DNA from 3 places in the Micromonospora sp. NPDC049836 genome. Region 3 is predicted to be linked to each of the others. Evidence: predicted binding sites of a transcription regulator. Region 3 holds the regulator's gene; each other region holds the start of a gene.

Region 1 (4,705 bases), on a different contig from region 3:
GGTCCGCGTCATCTGACCCGCCGCCCGGCAGCCGGACCACCCGGGCCCGGGGGCTGCGCCACGGGGGCGCACCAGGGAAGATCGTGAGCCGTTCCAGCCATCGCTGAGGAGGGTTCATGTCCGACCAGCCCCCGTCGGGTTCCACCGAGCCGGTGCCGCCGGCGTCGTCCGGAGGCCCGGCCGACCCGGCGCCGCCCACGCCACCGGCCGCGGCGCAGCCGTCGTACCCGGGCTGGCCCGGACACCCCGCCCAGCCGGGCTTCGTCCCGCCCGACGCCCCCGCCCCACCGCCGCCCGGCACCCCCGAGCAGCCCGGCCACGGTGCCCCCGGCGGTTACGGGCAGCCGGGCTACGGTGCCCCCGCCGGCTACGGGCAGCCGGGCTCTGGCGCCCCTGGCGGTTACGGGCAGCCGGGCTACGGCGCCCCCGGCGGTTACGGGCAGCCGTGGCCGGGACACCCGGTCCCGGCGCAGGGCTGGGGCTGGCCCGCCCCCGGCGGATATCCCGGCGAGCCGATGCCGGGCCACGCCTACGGCTGGTACCCGCCGGCCGACCCCACCGATCCGCTCGTCACGCCGCCGCAGGCGGGCATCGCGGGCTGGTTCGCCCGGTGCACCGGCGCGCTGCGCCGCGGCTGGCGGCAACTCCTGCCGATCGTCCTGGTCAGCCAGGGGGTGCCCGCCGCGGTGATCGCCGTCCTCTCGCTCGCCCTGGCGCCGACCGGCCAGCCGGCCACCGGGGCCGACGGGGCGCCGGTCCTGCCCGACGGCTACTTCACCGACTTCTTCCTCTTCTACGGCGCGGTGCTGCTGGCCGCGCTGCTCTTCGGCCCGCTGCAGAGCGCCGGGTGGGCCGCCGGCACCTGGGTGGTGACCCGGCAGGCGGCCGGTGAGCCGGCGGGCGTCGGGGCGGCCTTCCGCTACGGCTGGCGCCGCTGCCTCGGGCTGTGGGGCTGGACCATCGTCGCCTCCCTGCTGATCACGGTCGGCGCCTGTGCCTGCCTGCTGCCGGGCATCTACGTCGCCTTCGCGCTCGCCCTCTTCGGCCCGGTCTATCTCTTCGAGCGGCAGGAGCCGATCGGCCGCGCGTTCCGCCTGTTCCACCAGCGGTTCGGGATGGTGCTGGGCCGGGTCGCGCTGGTGCTCGCCGCGCTCGTGGTCGCCTCGGTGGCCAAGGGCATCCTGGACCTGGTCAACCGGGCGCTCTTCGGCGAGCACCCGCTGGACGCCCCGACCAGCGCCGTGGCCGCCGTGCTGCTGACCCTGGTGGGCACCCTGCTGGTCGTCCCGGGCTACCTGGCCCAACTGATCGGGCTGGTCGTCACGTACGCCGAGCAGCGGGCCCACGAAGGCCCGGTGAACGCCGCCCGGCTGGCCGCGGAACTCGGCTGAGCGGGGGCATCGTGCTTGCACTCGGCTAGGGAGAGTGCTAAACAGGTCATTGGCACTCGCGTACGGTGAGTGCCAATGGTCGGGGCGGTAGGGCCACGGCCGCGCCGGTGTCTCGATGACGCCGGGCGGCACGGGGCCGGTCGTCGCGGGCTGTCCGGCCCGACCGAGGAGACGTCGTCGTCGCCAGGTGGCGACGTCCCCAAGGTGCGTACACCAGACGGCCCATCCGGGGAATCCCCGGGTGGCCCGTGAGTGTCCAGGAGGACAACGCCGTATGGCCAAGATGATCGCGTTCGACGAAGAGGCGCGCCGCGGCCTCGAGCGGGGCATGAACCAGCTCGCCGACGCCGTGAAGGTGACGCTCGGCCCGAAGGGCCGCAACGTCGTGCTCGAGAAGAAGTGGGGCGCTCCCACCATCACCAACGATGGTGTGAGCATCGCCAAGGAGATCGAGCTCGAGGACCCGTACGAGAAGATCGGCGCCGAGCTGGTCAAGGAGGTCGCGAAGAAGACCGACGACGTTGCCGGTGACGGCACGACGACGGCGACCGTCCTGGCCCAGGCCCTGGTCCGCGAGGGCCTGCGCAACGTGGCCGCCGGCGCGAACCCGATGGCCCTGAAGCGGGGCATCGAGGCCGCCGTGGCCAACGTCTCGGAGGAGCTGCTCAAGCTCGCCAAGGACGTGGAGACCAAGGAGCAGATCGCCTCCACCGCCTCCATCTCCGCCGCCGACCCCAGCGTCGGCGAGATCATCGCCGAGGCGATGGACAAGGTCGGCAAGGAAGGCGTCATCACCGTCGAGGAGAGCAACACCTTCGGCCTGGAGCTGGAGCTCACCGAGGGTATGCGCTTCGACAAGGGGTACATCTCCGCGTACTTCATGACCGACCCGGAGCGGATGGAGGCCGTCTTCGACGACCCCTACATCCTCATCGCGAACAGCAAGATCTCGTCGGTCAAGGACCTGCTCCCGATCCTGGAGAAGGTCATGCAGGGCGGCAAGCCGCTGCTGATCATCGCCGAGGACCTGGAGGGCGAGGCCCTGGCCACCCTGGTGGTCAACAAGGTCCGGGGCACCTTCAAGTCGGTCGCCGTCAAGGCGCCGGGCTTCGGTGACCGCCGCAAGGCCATGCTGACCGACATCGCCATCCTCACCGGTGGCCAGGTCATCAGCGAGGAGGTCGGCCTCAAGCTGGACGCGGTCGGCGTCGACATGCTGGGCCGCGCCCGCAAGGTCGTGGTGACCAAGGACGAGACCACCATCGTCGACGGTGCCGGCGACGCCGAGCAGATCCAGGGCCGGGTCAACCAGATCCGGGCCGAGATCGACAAGAGCGACTCCGACTACGACCGCGAGAAGCTGCAGGAGCGGCTGGCCAAGCTGGCCGGTGGCGTTGCGGTGATCAAGGTCGGCGCGGCCACCGAGGTCGAGCTGAAGGAGCGCAAGCACCGCATCGAGGACGCCGTCCGCAACGCGAAGGCCGCCGTCGAGGAGGGCATCGTCCCGGGTGGTGGCGTCGCGCTGGTGCAGGCCGGCAAGACTGCCTTCGACAAGCTGGACCTGGCCGGTGACGAGGCGACCGGTGCGCAGATCGTGAAGATCGCGCTGGACGCCCCGCTGCGGCAGATCGCCGTCAACGCCGGTCTCGAGGGTGGCGTGGTCGTCGAGCGCGTCCGCAGCCTCGACCCGGGTCACGGCCTCAACGCCGCGACCGGCGAGTACGTGGACCTGCTGGCCGCGGGCATCATCGACCCGGCCAAGGTGACCCGTTCCGCGCTGCAGAACGCCGCCTCGATCGCCGCGCTGTTCCTCACCACCGAGGCCGTCGTGGCGGACAAGCCGGAGAAGACCCCGGCCGCCCCGGCTGGCCCGGGTGGCGGGGACATGGACTTCTGAGTCCAGTTCCATCCAGTACGCCGAAAGGGGCGGGCCGCGTCAGCGGTCCGCCCCTTTCCGCGTCGCTCAGGTCGGCAGCCGCCGCTGGTTGCGGCGTTTGTGCGCCCGGTCGTACGGCGGCGTGATCCGGATCGGCTCGTCCACCGGTTGCCGTGGCTCCGCGGTGGGCGGCTCGCCGGCGCCCGCCATCTCCGCCAGTTGCTCGGCGTCGCCGTAGTCGAGCCGGTCGAACGGCAGTTGGCCGGGAAGGTCGGTGACCGGTCGCCAGCTCGCCGCCGGGTCGTCGGTCCGTTCGTCATCCGTGGACATGGCTGCCTCCTCTAGCTCGACCGTAGGGGCCGGTCGATGACCGGGAGGCAGAATGGCGTTATAAGAGTCTATGTAACTTTGGTTACTTCTGTCCGTTAAGTGGCTTCCGGTACAGGAAGAAGACCCGTTCGATCCGGGCCCCGGCCGCCCCCGCGTAGAACGGCACCGGGCCCACCCAGCCGATCTGCGCGGCGCTGATCCCGGCCACGGCCTGGTCGCGCAGGCAGCGCCGGAGCAGCACCCCGCCGATGCCCGAACCCTCCGCCGCCGGTGCCGTGCCCATCGGCCCGAACCAGCTCGGCCGGGACGAACCGTACGCGGCGAAACCGAGGATCTCCCCGTCCCGCTCGGCCAGGTGCGCGCCCGCGCCCGGGCGGCCCAGCGAACCCGCCAGCTCCGCGTCCCACGCCCCGCCGAAGGTGTCCCGGGCGAAGCCGGCCAGCGCCGGCAGGTCCGCCGGCTCGGCCCGGCGCACCGTGATCCCCGCCCCGGCGAGCCGGCGCTCGGCCGCCTCGGTCGAGCGCAGCGCCGGCGAACCCTCAGTCAGGTCCGCCGTCATGTTCCAGCCGGTCCGGTCCTGGCGGTAACCGAGCCGCAGCGCCGCGCAGACCGCCGGGGTGTACCGCACGTCGATGCCCGGCCACGCGTAGTAGGGCGGGTTGCCGGCGAGCAGCACCTCCGCCGCGCCCAGCGCGGCGAGCCGCCGTTCGGCGGCGTCCAGCAGCGCCCGGCCCACCCCCCGACGGCGCTGCTCGGGAGCCACCGCCAGCAGGTCGACGTGGCCCAGCCGGGGATCCGCCGCCGAGAGCGAACCGACCAGCACCCCGATCAGCGCGCCGTCCCGGACCGCGCCGAGCCGGAACACCGGCCGGTCGGCCGCCGCCCGGGCGGCCAGGGTGTCCACCACGGCCGGCGCCTCGGCCGCGTCCTCGGGCAGGTCGAGGGCCCGCCGGCAGAGCTCGACCACCGCCGGCAGGCGGTCGAGGTCCAGCTCGATGATCTCCGTGTCCATGGTCGCCGACCCTACTCAACTGCCAGGTTTGTTAACAGGGCCCGCCCCGCCGGCACGCGGAGCGCGGCCCCCCGGTCAGGCCCGGTCCCCGGCCCG
Region 2 (4,705 bases), on a different contig from region 3:
ATCAGAAACCCGGGCCGTGCTGGTGGCCGTGGCCGTGCGAGTGGCCGTGCCCACCGGCGGCGGCCGGCTCGGGCTGCTCCGGCTTCTCCACCACCAGGCTCTCGGTGGTGAGCAGCAGGCCGGCGATGGAGGCGGCGTTGGTGACCGCGTTGCGGGTCACCTTCACCGGGTCGAGGATGCCCGCCTTGACCAGGTCGACGTACTCGCCGGTGGCGGCGTCGAGGCCGTTGCCCCACTCCTTGGCGGCGACCTTCTGCACCACCACGTAGCCGTCGTGGCCGGCGTTCTGGGCGATCCAGCGCAGCGGCTCGACCAGCGCCTTGCGCACGATCGAGACACCGACCTTCTCGTCACCGGTGAAGCCGAGGTCGTCGTCGAGCACCGGCAGGATCTGGACCAGGGCGGCGCCGCCGCCGGGGACCGTACCCTCCTCGACCGCCGCCTTGGTCGCGGCGATCGCGTCCTCGATGCGGTGCTTGCGCTCCTTCATCTCGACCTCGGTGGCCGCGCCGACCTTGATCACGGCGATGCCGCCGGAGAGCTTGGCCAGCCGCTCGGCCAGCTTCTCCCGGTCCCACTCGGAGTCCGAGGCCTCGATCTCCTTGCGGATCTGCGCGACCCGGTCGGCGACCTCGCTGGCCTGGCCGCCACCGTCGACGACGGTGGTGTTCTCCTTGTCGACCACCACGCGGCGGGCGGTGCCGAGCACCTCCAGGCCGACCTGGTCGAGCTTGTAGCCCAGCTCCGGGGCGACCAGCTCGGCGCCGGTCAGGATCGCCATGTCCTGCAGCATCGCCTTGCGGCGGTCGCCGAAGCCGGGGGCCTTGACCGCGCAGACCTTGATGGTCTTGCGGAGCGCGTTGACCACCAGGGTGGACAGCGCCTGGCCCTCGACGTCCTCGGCGACGATCAGCAGCGGCTTGCTGTTCTGGAGGACCTTCTCCAGCAGCGGCAGCAGCTCCTCGATCGCCGAGATCTTCTGCGTGGTGATCAGGATGTACGGGTCCTCCAGGACCGCCTCCTGCGCCTCCACGTCGGTGACGAAGTTCGGCGAGATGAAGCCCTTGTCGAACTGGAGACCCTCGGTCACCTCCAGCTCGGTGGTGAGCATGGAGCCCTCCTCGACGGTGATGACACCGTCGCGGCCGACCCGCTCCATCGCCTCGGCGATCAGCTCGCCGATGGTCGCGTCCTGCGCGGAGATCGTCGCCACGTTCGCGATCGACTGCTTGTCGGCCACCTCGACGGCCCGGCCGAGCAGCGCCTCGGAGACCTTGCCGGCCGCCGCGTCGATGCCCCGCTTCAGGCCGGTCGGGTTGGACCCGGCGGTCACGTTGCGCAGGCCCTCGCGGACCATGGCCTGGGCCAGCACGGTCGCGGTGGTGGTCCCGTCGCCGGCGACGTCGTTGGTCTTGGTCGCCACCTCCTTGACCAGCTGCGCGCCGAGGTTCTCGTACGGGTTGGTGAGCTCGATCTCCTTGGCGATCGTCACGCCGTCGTTGGTGATCGTGGGCACACCGAACTTCTTGTCCAGGACGACGTTGCGCCCGCGCGGGCCGAGAGTGACCTTGACCGCGTCCGCGAGGGCGTTGACACCGTGCTCCAGCAGGTGCCGGGCGTCGTCCGAGAAGCTCAGGATCTTCGCCATCTGTATCCCTTCGAAGCGACGTTGCCCCGGCCCGGCGAGCCGGACCGGGGCAACGACACTGATCGGTTGCTTACTTCTCGATGACCGCGAGGACGTCGCGGGCGGAGAGCACCAGGTACTCCTCGCCGGCGTACTTGACCTCGGTGCCGCCGTACTTCGAGTAGAGGACGGTGTCGCCGACCTTCACGTCGATCGGCACGCGGTTGCCCTTGTCGTCGATCCGGCCCGGGCCGACAGCGAGGACGGTGCCCTCCTGCGGCTTCTCCTTGGCGGTGTCGGGGATCACGATGCCCGAGGCGGTGGTGGTCTCGGCCTCGTTCGCCTGGACCACGATGCGGTCCTCGAGCGGCTTGATCGCAACCTTGGTCGCGGTAGTCACGGGCATACCCTCCTGGGGTACTTGGTGTCGTTGCCGGTCGGCGAGCCGACCGGCGTCAATCTGCCACATGCCACCGGGCGGGGCCGTCGTCGCGGGTGCCGGTCCGCCTGGCGTTCAACCCCCGGGCACCAGGGCCCGGGTGTTGGCACCCTCAGGGCGAGAGTGCTAATCGCAGGTTATTCCTCGGCTAGCACTCCGTCAAGGAGAGTGCCAACGCGTCGCCCCTCGTGTCGCCGGAGAAACCACCGTCCGGGCCCGCGACACGCCCGGCGCCGGGCGGCGCGCCGGGACCACGGCCCCCGGAGTCGGCGCCCTCGACGGTCCGGCACCGGGGCGGCAGCGGACCGCCCGGGGGCGGCCGGGAGAATGCCCGGGTGGACCTGGAACAGCTCGCCGCGTTGCGTACCCCCGAGGGGTCGGCCGCGCTCGACGCGGCGGCCCGGGTGGCCGGCGGCGACCCGCTGGCCGCGGCGGCCGCGCTCCGCTCCGCCGGGCTCCCGGCCGGGCTCGCCGCCGCCGCGCTCACCCAGGCCGAGCTGCGCCGCCGGGCGGTGGGCAAGTTCGGGCCGGCGGCCGCGGGCATGTTCCTCACCCGTCCCGGGCTGGAGCAGGCCACCCGCCGGGTGGTCGCCGACCGGCGGGCCGCCCGGCTGCGCGCCGCCGGGGTCGGCACCCTGGCCGACCTCGGCTGCGGCCTCGGGGCGGACGCGCTGGCCGCCGCCCGCGCCGGCATCCGGGTGTACGGGGTGGAGGCCGACCCGGTGACCGCCGCGATGGCCGCCGCGAACGCCGAGGCCGCCGGGCTCGCCGAGCTGTTCACCGTCGAGTGCGGGGACGCCACCGCGTTCGACGTGACCCGGGTCGAGGCGGTCTTCTGCGATCCGGCCCGGCGCCGGGCCGGCACCGGACGGCGCGTCTTCGACCCGAACGCCTACGCGCCGCCCTGGGACTTCGTCACCGGGCTCGCCGAGCGGGTGCCGTACACCGTGGTCAAGGTGGCGCCCGGCCTGGACCACGCGCTGATCCCGGCCGGCGCGGAGGCCGAGTGGGTCAGTGTGGACGGCGACCTGGTCGAGGCGGCGCTCTGGTGCGGCGCGCTGGCCGAGGTGCCCCGCCGCGCCACCGTGCTCCGGGAGAAGGTCTCCGGTGCCGGCGCGGCCCCCGTTCGGCAGCTCACCGGCTCCGGCGCCGAAGCGGCGCCGGTCGGGCCCACCCGCCGCTTCCTGTACGACCCGGACCCGGCGGTGGTCCGCGCCCACCTGGTCGCCGAGCTGGCCGGCACGCTGGGCGGGAACCTGGCCGACCCGAGCATCGCCTACCTCTACGCCGATCAGGCCCGGCCCACCCCGTACGCCCGCTGCCTGGAGCTGACCGACGTGCTGCCGTTCTCGCTGAAGCGGCTGCGCGCCCTGCTCCGGGAGCGCCGGGTCGGCCGGGTGGAGATCCTCAAGCGCGGCTCGGCGCTCGAGCCGGAGCGGCTGCGCCGGGACCTGCGGCTGGCCGGGGACGACTCGACCAGCGTGGTGCTGACCCGGGTGGCCGGCGCGCCCACCGTGCTGCTGGGCCGCCCGGTTCCCGCCTGACGGTTTCCGCTCGCCCGCCGGCCCGGCGACGGCTAGCTTGGCGGGCATGGCGGGACAGGGCACTCCGGCGACGGCACTGCTGAGCCGGCGGAAGATCTCCCACAGCACCCACCCGTACGACGTCTCGCCCGACGCGCCGAACTACGGCGGGCTGGTCGCGGCGGCGCTCGGCGTACCCCCGGAACGGGTGTTCAAGTCGCTGGTCACCGAGGTCGACGGCGGCCTGACCGTGGCGGTCGTACCGGTCACCGGCGAGCTGGACCTCAAGGCGCTCGCCGCCGCGGTGGGCGGCAAGCGGGCCGCCCTGGCGGACCGGACGGTGGCCGAGCGGGCCACCGGTTACGTGCGCGGCGGGATCAGCCCGCTCGGCCAGCGCAAGCGGCTGCCCACCGTGGTGGACGCGTCGGCGCTGGACCACCCGACGGTCTACGTCTCGGCGGGTCGCCGCGGGCTGCAACTGCAACTCGCGCCGACCGACCTGGTGGCGCTGACTGGCGCCGTCACCGCCTCGATCGCCACCGGCTGAGCCGGGCTTCGGCCGGCCCCCAGCGCCGGCCCGGCGCCCGGCGCTGGGAGCGTTCCCGCAGGTCTTCGCGGGAACCCTGGCCATGGGATGACAGCGGGGCGACAATCGCGTTGCTGAATTGTTACCGCTGCCAACAAACTTCCGATCTCGGCTCCCTTGCGCGGCTCGGGACGCGGGGAATACGTTGCCGGACACAACAAACACCGACAACGACTCCCCCAACCCCCGAAAGGACCCATGCACATGCGCAAGGGCTTCCTCACCTTCGCGGCCGTCGGTCTGCTCGCGACCGGCAGTATGGCCGCCTGCGGCGACGACGGCGGTTCTGACAAGGCCGGCGGCTCGACCGACAAGAAGCCGAAGATCGGCGTCATCCTGCCGGACAGCAAGTCCTCCGCTCGCTGGGAGGGCGCGGACCGCAAGTACCTCAAGGCGGCGTTCGACGCGGCCGGCGTCGAGTCCGACATCCAGAACGCCCAGAACGACAAGAACGCCTTCCAGACCATCGCCGACCAGATGATCACCAACGGCGTCAACGTGCTGATGATCGTCAACCTGGACTCCGGCAC
Region 3 (4,705 bases):
GGCGCCTCCTACCTCCGCACCTAACCCCCACCCCACCCCACCCCACCCCACCCCCGCCTCCCCGCTCCCGCCTCCCGCTCCCGCCACCCCCGGCGATCATGGAGTTATGGCACCTTACAAAGCGGGCATATCACTACCAAATGGGCACCACAACTCCATGATCGACGCGGCGAGGGCGCGGGGACGCCCGGGACGAGCGGGGCACCCGGGACGGGCGGGGTCGGGGGACGCGCGGGGCCGCCCAGGGCGCGCGGGGACGCGGGGGTGCGCGGGGCCGCCCAGGGCGCGCGGGGACGCGGGGGTGCGCGGGCGGGTTACCAGCGGGAGAGGCGGGTGGAGAGGACGCTGAGGGCGGCCACGCCGGCCGTGGAGGTGCGCAGGACCGAGGTGCCGAGGCGGACCGGGCAGGCGCCGGCCTCGCGGAAGGCGGAGATCTCGGGCCCGGCGATGCCCCCCTCCGGGCCCACCACCAGCACGATCTCGCCGGTCGACGGCAGCGCCGCGGTGGTCAGCCGGTCCGTGGCCTCCTCGTGCAGGACGAACGCGGCGGCCGCCCCGGCGATCCGCCGGGTCACCGTGCCGGTCGACTCGTCCGGCGTACCGGCCACCACGGGCAGCCACGCCCGGCGGGCCTGTTTGGCCGCCTCCCGGGCGGTGGCCGCCCACTTCTCCCGGGCCCGTACGCCCCGCTCGCCGCGCCACTGCACCACCGAGCGGGACGCCGCCCAGGGGACGATCTCGTCCACCCCGACCTCGGTCATCGCCTGCACGGCCAACTCGCCCCGGTCGCCCTTGGCGATGCCCTGCACCACCACGAGCCGGGGTACGGCGGCGTCGACGTACCCCCGGGAGGTGATGGCGAGGTCGAGGGTGCCCCGGCCGACGGCGGTGACCACCGCGGCGGCCGTGCCGCCCCGCCCGTCGGCGAGCAGCAACTCCTCGCCGGCGCGCAGCCGCTGCACGGTCGCGGCGTGGTGCCCCTCCGGGCCGTCCAGGGTCAGCGTGTCCCCGGTGGGCAGCGCCTCGACCAGGAACAGCGGGGCCGACACGTCAGGCGTGCCCGTTGAAGGCGTCGCGCATCCGGGAGAAGAAGCCGCCCTGCTTGGTCAGCTCGGCGACCTCCTCGCCCCGGGTCTTGGCGAAGTCGCGCAGCATCCGCTCCTGGTCGGCGTCGAGCTTGGTGGGGGTCCGCACGTCCAGGTGGACGTAGAGGTCGCCCCGGCCGGTGCCCCGCAGGTGCGGTACGCCCCGGGCGCGCAGCCGCAGCGTGCTGCCCGGCTGGGTGCCCGGCTTGACGTCGACGGGCTCCTCGCTGTCCAGCGTCTTGATGGTCAGCCGGGTGCCGAGCGCGGCGGCGGTCATCGGCACGGTGACCCGGCAGTGCAGGTCGTCGCCCTTGCGGGAGTAGACGTCGTGCGGCCGCTCGTGGATCTCCACGTAGAGGTCGCCGGCGGTGCCGCCGCCCGGGCCCACCTCGCCCTGCTGGGCCAGCCGGATCCGCATGCCGTCCTCGACCCCGGCCGGGATCTTGACGGTGAGCGAGCGCCGGGTCCGCACCCGGCCGTCGCCCGCGCAGGTCGGGCAGGGGTGCGGGATGGTGGTGCCGTAGCCCTGGCAGACGGTGCACGGCCGGGCGGAGACCACCTGGCCGAGGAAGGTCCGCTGGACGGACTGCACCTCACCCCGGCCGCCGCACGCCTCGCAGGTCGCCAGGTGGGTGCCGGCCGCCGTGCCCGCGCCGGAGCAGGTGGTGCAGAGCACCGCGGTGTCCACCGTGATCGGGGCCTCGACGCCGAAGGCGGTCTCGTTGAGGTCCAGCTCCAGCCGCAGGATCGCGTCGGCGCCCGGCCGGGTGCGCGGCCGCGGGCCGCGGGCGCCGCCGGCCGCGCCGCCGAAGAACGCGTCCATGATGTCCTGGAACCCGACGAACGGGCCGGCGCCGCCGGGGCCGCCCGGGCCGCCGCCCCCGCCGCCCGGCGCGAGCGGGTCGCCGCCCAGGTCGACGATCTGCCGTTTCCGATCGTCCGAGAGGACCTCGTACGCGGCGTTGATGTCCTTGAACTTCTCCTGTGCCTCCGGGTCCGGATTCACGTCCGGGTGGAACTGCCGCGCCAGCTTGCGGTAGGCGCGCTTGATCTCGTCGTCGGAGGCGTCCCGGCTCACGCCGAGAATGCCGTAGTAGTCCCTGGCCACTGCGTTCGGTGTCCTCGTGTTTCGTCTCGCGTTGCGCCGCGTCGGCCGCAGGTCGGCCGTCGGCCCTGACTGGTCAGTTCTGGGCCAGCAGTTCGCCCACGTAGCGTGCCACGGCCCGCACCATGGCGATATTGCCGGGGTAGTCCATCCGGGTCGGCCCGAGCACACCGAGCCCACCGACGATGGTGCGGCCCGGTCCGTAGCCGGTGCTGACCACCGAGGCGGCCCGCAGGTTGTCGAATTCGTTCTCGTCGCCGATCAGCACCCGGGTGGTGCTCGGCTCCGTCTCGCCGATCAGCTTGAGCAGCACGACCTCTTCTTCGAGCGCCTCCAGGATGGGCCGCAGCGAGCCCTGGAAGTCGAGCAGGCCACCCCGGGTGAGGTTGGCCTGGCCGGCCAGCGCGATGCGCTCCTCGTGCCGTTCGACCAGCGTCTCCAGCAGCACGGTGGAGAGCGTGGCCATGGCCGGGCGCAGCCGCGGGGTGGACTCGTCGACCAGCGCCTGGACCAGCGGCGGGGTCTCCGAGAGCCGGCTGCCGACCAGCTTCTCGTTGACCAGCCGGCGCAGGTCGGTGACGTCCTCGGCGGGGACCGGACCGGGCATCTCCACCAGCCGCTGCTCGACCCGGCCGGTGTCGGCGATCATGACGACCATCAGCCGGGTGGTGGAGATCGGCACCAGCTCCAGGTGGCGCACCTTGGAGCGGGCCAGGCTCGGGTACTGCACGACGGCGACCTGGCGGGTGAGCTGGGCCAGCAGCCGGACCGTGCGGTGCACCACGTCGTCCAGGTCGACCGCGCCGACCAGGAACCGCTCGATCGCCCGGCGCTCGGCCGGGCTGAGCGGCTTGACCCGGGAGAGCCGGTCGACGAAGAGCCGGTAGCCGCGGTCGGTGGGCACCCGGCCGGCGCTGGTGTGCGGCTGCCGGATGTAGCCCTCCTCCTCCAGCACCGCCATGTCGTTGCGTACGGTGGCCGGGGAGACGCCCAGCTGGTGGCGCTCGACCAGGGCCTTGCTGCCGACCGGCTCCTGCGTGGCGACGTAGTCCTCGACGATCGCGCGCAGCACGGCGAGCTTGCGGTCGTCGAGACCCATCTCCCCCACCTCCCTGACGCACCTCGACCCGCCGGCGCACCGGCCAGGCGGCCTGGCACTCGACTGTAGCGAGTGCCAGTCTACGTCGGCGGGCCCGTTGACGCGATGATCAGCGACGGACCCCTCGTGCGGCCCCGGGCACACTCCGCCAGGGCCGATCAGCCGGACATCCCGGTCGTTACCGCTCTGGTGCGGCCTTGCGTGCCGCACCTACCGTGACCCCCATGACTGAACCACCTCGCCCTCCCGGAGCGGGGGACCCCGGCGCCCAGCCGCCGGAGGCGACCCCGCCGTCGGCCCCATACGGCTCGTCGCCAGCGGACGAGCCCCCCACCGCACCACTGTCCGGGCCGCCGGTCGGAGGCGGCTATCCCCCGCCCGGTGGCTATCCGCCGCCTCCTGGCGGCCAGCCGCCGTCGGGCGGCTACCCGCCCCCAGGTGGCTACCCTCCGCCGGGCGGCCAGCCCCCGCCGGGTGTCGGCTACCCGACCGGCGGCTCGTACGGGCCACCGCCCGGCTACGCCAACAACGACGAGAAGACCTGGGCCCTGATCGCGCACTTCGGCGGTCCGGTCGGGGTGGTCGTCGGTGCCGGCCTGCTCGGCTGGGTCGCCCCGCTCATCGCGCTGATGACCCGGGGGCAGCAGTCGCCCACGGTCCGGGCGCACGCCGTCGCGGCGCTGAACTTCCAGATCACCTGGGCGATCGTCGGCGTGCTGAGCTGGGTGCTCACCCTGGTGACCTGCGGGATCCTGTTCTTCATCCCGATGCTGGTCTGGATCGTGCCGCTGATCTTCGGGATCATCGCCGGGGTCAAGGCCAACGAAGGGGTGCTCTACCGCTACCCGATGAGCTACAGCTTCACCAAGTGACCCGGGCGACGAGATGATCCCGGTCGGCCGGTGGGCCGGCCGGGATCGTGCTCAGGGCAGCAGGTCGCGGACCACCGCGTCGGCGAGCAGCCGGCCCCGCAGGGTGAGCACCGCCCGGCCGGCCGCGTGGCGGTCGGCGTCCAGCAGGCCGTCGGCCAGGGCGCGGCGGGCCGCCGCCCGCCCCGCCTCGTCCAGCACGTCCAGGGGCAGGCCGGAGGCGAGCCGCAGCCGCAGCATCACGTCCTCCATGTGCGCCTCACCGGGGGTGAGCACCTCCCGGGCCAGGCCGGGCGACTCCCCCGCCGCCAGCCGCTGGGCGTACGCGCTCGGGTGCTTGACGTTCCACCAGCGCACCCCGCCGACGTGGCTGTGCGCCCCCGGCCCGAGGCCCCACCAGTCGGCGCCGGTCCAGTAGAGCAGGTTGTGCCGGCACCGGGCCGCCTCGGTGCGGGCCCAGTTGGAGACCTCGTACCAGGAGAAACCGGCCGCGCCGAGGGCCGCCTCCGCGGCCAGGTAGCGGTCCGCCGCCACGTCGTCGGAGGGG

Evidence for each region. Region 3 encodes HrcA, which represses chaperone genes, less so after heat shock. Its sites were predicted from a motif close to GGTTNGCACNCTCNNNNNGAGNGTGCNAACC; they were not measured.
Region 1: groL (chaperonin GroEL) is a predicted target of HrcA. The motif match lies at 1,439-1,469, and genes of this name have one in related genera.
Region 2: groES (co-chaperone GroES) is a predicted target of HrcA. The motif match lies at 2,168-2,198, and genes of this name have one in related genera.

What each region holds. Positions count from the first base shown of each region.
Region 1 covers NZ_JBITLH010000005.1:59,689-64,393, forward strand. The annotation lists gene ACIBPB_RS14870 (cold-shock protein) at 1-16, shown strand, start outside; gene ACIBPB_RS14875 (hypothetical protein) at 117-1,391, shown strand; gene groL (chaperonin GroEL) at 1,666-3,288, shown strand; gene ACIBPB_RS14885 (hypothetical protein) at 3,355-3,597, opposite strand; gene ACIBPB_RS14890 (GNAT family N-acetyltransferase) at 3,680-4,609, opposite strand; gene ACIBPB_RS14895 (S8 family serine peptidase) at 4,685-4,705, opposite strand, start outside.
Region 2 covers NZ_JBITLH010000005.1:417,029-421,733, reverse strand. The annotation lists gene groL (chaperonin GroEL) at 2-1,648, opposite strand; gene groES (co-chaperone GroES) at 1,719-2,033, opposite strand; gene ACIBPB_RS16650 (methyltransferase domain-containing protein) at 2,402-3,610, shown strand; gene ybaK (Cys-tRNA(Pro) deacylase) at 3,657-4,136, shown strand; gene ACIBPB_RS16640 (sugar ABC transporter substrate-binding protein) at 4,380-4,705, shown strand, end outside.
Region 3 covers NZ_JBITLH010000003.1:727,036-731,740, forward strand. The annotation lists gene ACIBPB_RS11255 (SDR family NAD(P)-dependent oxidoreductase) at 1-24, shown strand, start outside; gene ACIBPB_RS11260 (16S rRNA (uracil(1498)-N(3))-methyltransferase) at 315-1,049, opposite strand; gene dnaJ (molecular chaperone DnaJ) at 1,051-2,193, opposite strand; gene hrcA (heat-inducible transcriptional repressor HrcA) at 2,267-3,289, opposite strand; gene ACIBPB_RS11275 (DUF4870 domain-containing protein) at 3,514-4,161, shown strand; gene hemW (radical SAM family heme chaperone HemW) at 4,213-4,705, opposite strand, start outside.